2 regions of the Clostridium sp. LIBA-8841 genome follow, and region 2 is predicted to be linked to the other one. Evidence: predicted binding sites of a transcription regulator. Region 2 holds the regulator's gene; the other holds the start of a gene.
The links. The regulator HrcA, encoded in region 2, represses chaperone genes, less so after heat shock. The targets are predictions, from matches to a motif close to TGTTAGCACTCNNNNNNNNNGAGTGCTAACA.
Positions count from the first base shown of each region.

Region 1: the regulator HrcA is predicted to act here: its motif matches at 2,352-2,382, upstream of htpG (molecular chaperone HtpG).

Region 1 covers NZ_CM173488.1:625,282-629,730, reverse strand. Annotated here, with positions in the region: gene htpG (molecular chaperone HtpG) at 446-2,317, opposite strand; gene AC2A4K_RS02665 (zinc ribbon domain-containing protein) at 2,722-3,111, opposite strand; gene AC2A4K_RS02660 (hypothetical protein) at 3,611-3,931, opposite strand; gene AC2A4K_RS02655 (putative ABC transporter permease) at 3,963-4,449, opposite strand, start outside.
Region 2 covers NZ_CM173488.1:3,112,995-3,117,443, forward strand. Annotated here, with positions in the region: gene dnaK (molecular chaperone DnaK) at 1-414, opposite strand, end outside; gene grpE (nucleotide exchange factor GrpE) at 467-1,093, opposite strand; gene hrcA (heat-inducible transcriptional repressor HrcA) at 1,124-2,143, opposite strand; gene hemW (radical SAM family heme chaperone HemW) at 2,336-3,472, opposite strand; gene AC2A4K_RS13705 (hypothetical protein) at 3,788-4,057, opposite strand; gene lepA (translation elongation factor 4) at 4,312-4,449, opposite strand, start outside.

The DNA of each region.
Region 1 (4,449 bases), 1.4 Mb from region 2:
AAAGTATATATAAATTTTAGTAAACATTAGAATTGATATAAATGTTCTACGATTTATTTCATAAAAAAGTAGTTACTTTAATTAAGCAACTACTTTTTGCATTTATTCTTAAATATTTTCTTTTATTAATCACCGATTTTTAGTATTGTTCCTTAACTTCTTTAAGTATAAAATTTAATCTAAAATAAAAAGGGGATGTATCAAAATAACTCATCAATAAAACTTATAAATAATATGAAGAGAATATCTGAATGAACTTTAGAATTTAAGCTATTACGTAGAATAATTTGTGTTAAGAAGCGAAGCTGTTTGACCAGCGGGAGTTCTGAGCTTTAGCAAATTATTCGGAGTAATTGCTATAAATTCTTAGTGAAATTCAGTAATTCTCGGAATATATTTATAAGTTTTATATACGAGTTTTGATACATCCCCTTTTATAATTAAATTATTTCATTAACTTACATATATCATTTGTAAAGTCAACTGGATCTTCAATACTTAGTCCTTCAACAAGTAAAGCTTGGTTGTAAAGTAATTTTGTATATAAATTGAATTTATCTTTATCATTTTCAAGGGCATCTTTTAATGAGTTAAATACTTCGTGGTTTGTATTAACTTCTAAAATCTTTTGAGCTTTTACCCCTTGATTATTAGGCATAGCACTTAAGATTTTTTCCATTTCTATTGAAACTTCGCCCTCTGCTGATAGGCATACTGGATAATTTTTAAGTCTGCTTGAAGCCTTAACTGCACTTATTTTGTTTCCTAAAGCTTCTTTCATAGATTCAAAGATACCTTTATTTTCTTCATTCTCTTTTTTATTTTCTTCTTCTGATTCTATTCCTAAATCACCACTTGATACTGATTTAAATTCTTTTTCTTTATAGTTCATAAGCATTTTTATTGCAAATTCATCTACATCTTCAGTGAAGTAAAGAATTTCGTATCCTTTGTCTAATACCATTTCAGTTTGTGGCATTTTTTCTATTCTTTCATTTGATTCACCAACAGCATAATAAATATATTTTTGATCTTCAGCCATTCTTTCTACATACTCAGCTAAAGTTACCATTTTCTTTTCCTTAGATGAATAGAACATTAATAAATCTTTTAATTCATCTTTGTTCATTCCAAAATCATCGTAAACACCATATTTTAATTGTCTACCAAAAGATTTATAGAATTTTTCATAACTTTCTCTATCATTTTTAAGCATAGATTCTAATTCATTTTTAATTTTAGTTTTTATGTTCTTAGCAATACGACTTAATTGTCTATCATGTTGAAGCATTTCTCTTGAAATATTAAGTGATAAGTCTTGAGAATCTACTATACCTTTTACGAAACCAAAATAGTCTGGTAAAAGTTCTGAACATTTTTCCATTATTAAAACACCATTTGAATATAGTTCTAAACCTTTTTCATATTCTTTTGTGTAATAATCATATGGTATGTTCTCTGGAATATAAAGAATTGCATTATAACTTATCATCCCATCAACACTTATATGCATGTGTCTTAAAGGCTTGTCAAATCCAAATCTTTTTTCCACATAGAAATTATTATAATCTTCATCTGTAAGTTCATTTTTATTTCTTCTCCATAAAGGAACCATGCTATTTACTGTTTCTTCTTCCACGTATTCCTCATGTTCATTTTCTGTTCCCTCTTTAATTCTTGATTTAGTAACATTAAGTTTAATTGGATATCTTATAAAATCTGAATATTTTTTAATTAAACTTTTTAATTTATATTCTTCTAAAAATTCATCATAATTTTCATCTTCATTATTTGGTTTTAAGTGTAAAATTACATCTGTTCCAAAAGAATCTTTTTCAGTTTCTGAAATAGTGTATCCATCTACCCCATCTGATTCCCATTTATATGCTTTATCTGATCCAAAAGCTTTAGTTATTACAGTTATTTTATCCGCAACTAAGAAACCTGAATAAAATCCAACTCCGAATTGTCCTATAATATCAAAACCTTCTTCAAGGGCATTTTCTTTTTTAAATTGTAAAGAACCACTTTTAGCTATTACACCTAAATTTTCATCAAGTTCTTTTTCTGTCATACCAATACCTTTATCTGATATTGTAAGAGTTCTATTTTCTTTGTTTGGTATTATCTTTATATAATAATCGTCTTTATTAAAAGTTAAGGAACTATCTCCTAAAGTCTTATAATAAACCTTATCTATTGCATCACTGGCATTTGAAATTAATTCTCTTAAAAAGATTTCTCTGTTTGTATAAATTGAGTTAATTACAATGTCTAATAACCTTTTTGATTCTGCTTTAAATTCTCTTTTCTCCATTTTGAATTACTCCTTCCAAAACAAAAATCTCTTTTGTTAGCACTCTAACATAACGAGTGCTAACCATATAATTTATATATATCATTTTTTGAAATTAATGTCAATATCAATTATTTTTTATAACTTATTGATAATATTATCTCTTTTAAAATAAAAAGATACATCAAAATAAATCACTGATATCTGTGATTTATTTTAATGTATCTCTATTTAAAACTTTTATTTTTTCTCTATTAATGTTAATGCAGCTATTTGTACTGGAAATATGATTGTTCCTAAAACATAGTTTCTAAGTGCAATTTTAAAATACTGTCTTTATAACTTTATTACTGGCTCTAAAGATATCTGCTTACTTGTATCTTCAAAGTTAAAATTATAATAATCTAAAAATTATATTTAGATTATTATAATTTTTTGCCACAGTATGGACAATACTCATAATCTTCTTTTAAAACCTGCCCACAATTAGGACATCTTCTTTCTAGAGCATTTTTACCATACCTTTTCCCTTCTTGAACACCCCTCATATCTTCCTTTTCTAAGGCTACATCTTCTCCTTTTTCAATAGATTTTCCTTTTTCTTTTGAAATCTCATATATTGAATTACATCTTTTACATATAATATAATATCTTTCATTCCATCTAAAAAGTTGGATAAAAAATATATGAAAATATTCATATATTTTTATTAACTTTCCTTTAGTTTTAACTCCACAGTTGGAACATTCTATCTGATCTAAATCTTTTATTTCTTTTTGTTTATTTTCGACTCCAAATATACCTATAAAAAACATGCTTTTCTCCTATAAAAAATATTATCTTTAAAAATGTATCTATTTATTTTGCCTCTGTACCTATAGCTTATTTCTACTTTCTCTTTACATTTTTCTTCATATATTTAATTATACTTCAATAGCAATCTATTCTAAACTACTACTTAAAAATTCAAATAAATAGTATAATCTGTAATTTAATAATATGTCACTTTAAATTCATTTTTAAGTGAAAGTTAAAATTTTTAATTTTATATCTTGAACTTACACCTTAGAGTAAAGCGAAAAGTCACTTTATTAATTATTCAATACTAATTTGCTCATTATGAATACCTTACTATTTTATCTAAAAATCAACACTATTTTAAACATAGCCAAGTAAAAAAGTTGTATCAAAAATTTAAAATAAAATTTTTTAATACAACTTCTCTTCTTCAAATAAATTTTTATTGTTCATAATCCCTATGTTATTTATTATTAAATAATTTCAAAACATCTTATTATACTAACCTCATTTAATTTAATATTTATCCTCAACTAAAGTTAATAATGCCACTTGTATTGGTAATAATGTAGATCCTTCATCACAATTTCTAAGGGAAAGTCTAAAAAATTGACCATATATTTTTATAACTGGATCGCCATTAATATTCATATTAGTATCTTCACATTGAAAATTGTATTTTTTTAAATATTTAAGTAATTCTTTCTTTAGCTTTTTACGAGAAAAACTAAAACTACCTAATAAAAATGTAAACATATCATTATATTCTTCAAAATCCTCTAATTCCAACTCTCTATGTTTACTTAATGCCTCTTTAAATTCTCTTGAAATACTCATATTCCTCACCCCATAGTACTAATACTTTTAATTATTTAAATTTAAATATCATATTTGGATAAATCTTTTTCAAAAATTCATCTGGATACTTTCTATCTAAAAATCTCTCTAAAGCATTTTTTGCTTGTACACCTTTCATTCTTGCAACTTCTCTTCTTACAGCTAAAGCTGAAATAATGATGTCCGGTATTAATAATACTAAGAATATAATTGTAATTATTTTTATTGCTCCATCTGAAAAACAACCCATAAATTTATCAAATAGTGGATAAATATCTCTTAAGAAAAACACTCCTAGTATTCCCCAAAATACTGAATATTCAACACTCGTTCTTCCATGGATACTGAGGTTTTTACTGTTGTAATCCCATGAAACACTTCCTAAAGTCTTTTCTTGTACCCATGAGCATAAGTACTCAAAAATTCCTCCTATAATTGCACTTATGAAAAATATTATTATTCCATTATAATTAATAAATCTATATAGTATTAATGTAAGAACTATCCCCCCTATTCCA
Region 2 (4,449 bases):
AGCATCCTTAGTTGCTTGTCTTTCAGCATCATTGAAGTAAGCTGGAACTGTAATAACAGCTTTTGTTACTTTTTCTCCTAAGTAAGCTTCAGCATCAGCTTTTAATTTTTGAAGTACCATTGCTGATATTTCTTGTGGAGTATATTCTTTACCATCTATGTTAACTTTGTAGTCAGTTCCCATATGTCTTTTTATTGACATTATTGTTTTATCAGGATTTGTTATTGCCTGTCTTTTAGCAACCTGTCCTACTAATCTTTCTCCATTTGCTTGGAATGAAACTACTGATGGAGTAGTTCTAGCCCCTTCTGAGTTAGTTATAACTACTGGTTCTCCACCTTCCATAACAGCTACGCATGAATTTGTAGTTCCTAAATCTATACCAATTATTTTACTTGTTCTTACATCACTCATTGTTAATTCCTCCTCTAACAATTTTATATATTAATTCTGATTATATGCTTAATTATTTAGTTACAGTTACCATTGAATGTCTGATAACCTTATCCCCTCTCTTGTATCCTTTTTGGAATACTTGAGCCACTTGATTTGGCTCAGAACCTTCTTGATCCACAACCATCATTGCTTGATGTAACTCTGGATCAAAAGCTCCTTCTGTAGGTATTTCTTCAACTTGAAGTTTTTCTAAAGCATCTTCAAATTGTCTTACTGTCATTTCAACACCTTTTTTAAGGTCTTCAACTGAGCCATCTACAGCTAATGCTCTTTCTAAGTTATCTAATACTGGAAGCATTTTTATTAAAACATCTTCACAAGCATCAGTGTATATTCTTTCTTTTTCTTTATCAGTTCTCTTTCTGTAGTTTTCATATTCTGCAGAAATTCTTAATAATCTATCTTTTAAGGCCTCTAATTCATTTTCTAACTTTTTAGTTTTATTTTTAAACATATTATTTTCTTCCTTTAAAGCCTTTAATTCTTCAAAATCAATAACTTTTTCATCAGCCTTAATCTCTTCTGAAACTTCTTCTACTTCTTTATCTACACTAGGATCTTCTTTTTTATTTTCATTATCGAATTCTTCTTGGATATTTTCCTTTAACTTTTCGTCAAACTCTTTGTTATCCTCCATAAATCAGCCCACCTCTTCTCTTTTTTTACTTTACTTATTCTTTAAAGTTTCATTTAATTCTTTCATAACCTCAGTCATGATTGATAATACTTTAGAATAATTTATTCTTCTAGGACCTATTAAAGCTATAGTACCTAATGATTTATCTCCTACATGATATCCAGCTGATATTATAGAGCATTCTTTTGCTTCTGGTACAAATATTTCATCACCTATTTTAATAGTCATATCATCGCTATCACTTATAAGTTCTGAAATACACTTTTTATCATGTAAAAGCTCTAAAATCTCTTTTGCTTTATGAATATTATTATATTCAGGATAATTAAATATATTAATTGTTCCCTCTAAGAACACTTCAGATGTTCCATCGTCTTTCAAGCTTTCATAAAGAGCTGGCAGAACTGCATTCACTATATCTTCATATCCTTCTAAAGCTTTATTGAGATTACTTATAACCTCTAGGTTTATTTGCTCAATAGTAAGGTTCTTAAGCCTTTCAGTTATTATCTTACTAATTTTAATAAGTTCTTCAGATAAAGGAACACTTTTTACTTTTATAACTGTATTTCTTATTACACCATTATCAGTTACTAAAACACATAATATACTTACATCATCAACTTTTAAAAGTTGAATTGATTTTATAAAACTCTTATGAACTGAAGGTGCTTTAACTATACAAGTCATTTTAGTAAGTTCCGATAGAAGAGCACTAGTTTGTTTGATTATCTTATCAACTTCGTACAAGGTACCATCTATTATTGAACTTCTAATAAGCAATTCCTCTTCAGAAGATAATCTTTCGAATTCAACCATTCTATCAACATATAATCTATATCCTCTGCTTGATGGAATTCTTCCTGCCGAAGTATGAGGCTGTTCTAAAAATCCCATTTCTTCTAAGTCAGCCATTTCATTCCTTATGGTAGCTGAACTTACTCCAAGATTATACTTTTTAGCGATAGTTCTCGAACCTACAGGCTCTCCAGTAGATATATAGTCTTGAATTATAGCCCTTAATATTTGAAGCTTTCTATCATCTATCACTAATCTCACCTCTTTATTAGCACTCACTATTAATGAGTGCTAACTAGTACACTATTAATATATTACCTCTCAAGTTTTTTGTCAATCCCATTTTTTATCATTTAATTTAAAAATTATTTATTTACTAATATTTAGTTTTTATTATCTTTAATTTCCTTTCAATTTCTTCTTTTTTCTAAGTTAACTTTTAAACTATTCAAATAAGAAATCAGCCATTATTATATTTGAAAGTTCTATTCCTTTTTGACTAAGATAAATACTTCCTGAATCTCTTATTAATAGATTTTTATCCTCATACTTACTTATTATTTCTCCATAAACATCATTTATATTCATATTAAATCTTTCTTCAAATTCACTTTCCTTTATTCCATTAATCTTTCTAAGTCCCATAAACATAAATTCTTCCATATCATCATTTTTAGAATTAGTTATTACTTCCTCTATAGCTTCTCCTTTTTCATTCATTGCTTTTATATATTCTTCTACACTACTTAGATTTTTAATTCTTTCGCCATTAATATAAGAAGCTGCTGCTGATCCTAAACCAATCCAATTATCCATATTCCAATAGGCTAAGTTATGTCTACACTCCATTCTTCTTTTAGCATAATTAGAAATTTCATATTGTTTAAATCCGTTTTCCTCTAAAATAGTTTTTGCTAAATGATACATTTTTCTTTCCTCTTCCTCACTTGGAAGCTTTAACTTATCATTTTCATAAAGATTATAAAAAGCAGTTCCTTCTTCTATGATTAAACTATATGCTGATATATGTGCTGGCTCTAAAGATATTATTTCTCTTAAAGTCTCTTCCCATTCATTTACTTTTTGATTTGGTAAGCCAAACATTAAATCGACATTTATGTTGTTAAACCCTACTTTTTTAGCTAAAAGAAAATTCTCTTTAAAGGTTTCATAGTTATGTATCCTTCCTAATCCTTTTAAAAGACTATCTTGCTTTGCTTGAAGACCCATACTAATTCTATTAACACCATATTTTTTCATTACATTTAATTTTTCTTCTGTTAAATTACCAGGATTACATTCCATAGAAAATTCAACATCCTTTGATATATTAAGTTTTGCTATTTCACTTAATAAAGTTTCTAACTCCTTTGATTCAAGAACACTTGGTGTTCCTCCACCAATAAATATAGTATTTATTTCTAAATTACTATATTTTTCTTTAAATTTTATTATTTCCTTATTCAATGCATCTATGTATTCTTTTCTTAAATGATCTTTTCTTGCAAAAGAAGGGAAATCACAATAAAGACACTTTTGTGCACAGAAAGGAATGTGTATATATAAAGAAATTTTATCCATGGTTAATTACCTCCATCTTAAAATAAATAAAAAATCCAAACTAAAGTCTCTACTATTATTTGGTTTTCAATTTAATTAATATATAAGTTCTTTAGTCTACTTTCATATTACAACAAAAAAAGTCACGAGTGAATAAACTCATGACTTTTATATGATACTTTCATAATACAAAATTACTTATTTTAAATTTTGTTCATAAGCTTCTTAAAACATTCATATAAACGCAATTTAATTTTTAATTCAAACTACATTTTAAGCTAAAAATCAATATTTATCTAAACAAGTTCAAGTCTTAAAATATATTTAAACTTATTTTTATATTTCTCTTAAATTTATGTTTATAGCATTATGAATTAATAAATCTCTTTGAACTTCTATAATAGAAGTTTTTATTATTTCGCCTTCTAAATTTATATCAACATTACTATGATCTCCATATTTAGCTAAAAACTTATCTAAATCAGAAATTTTAAGACTTACGGAAATATTTTCTCCATTTTTTCTATTTATAACACCAGTTGCTTTTCCAGCATTTCTAAATTTTCTACACTTAACTCTAACATCTCTTTTATTTGCTTGTAACATAAGAACAACTCCCCTTCTCTACATAAGTTTTATTAATTTACTATAAATATATTGAAGGGATTTCTCTTTAATGACTAAATAAAAAAAATATTTATTTTATGAATTTCTTACTAAAAGTCATTATAAAATTAATGTTATTAATCCTAATTTCTTTAAAATCAAAATTCATCTAAAACAGAACTAAACATAAAAAAAGGTAGCATTGATACTTAATAGTATCAAACACTACCTCTTTGTTAATATTTAAAAGCTAATTAGTCAACTTTTAAAACTGACATAAATGCTTCTTGTGGAACTTCAACTGTTCCTAATTGTCTCATTCTCTTCTTACCTTCTTTTTGCTTTTCAAGAAGTTTTTTCTTTCTTGAAATATCTCCACCATAACACTTAGC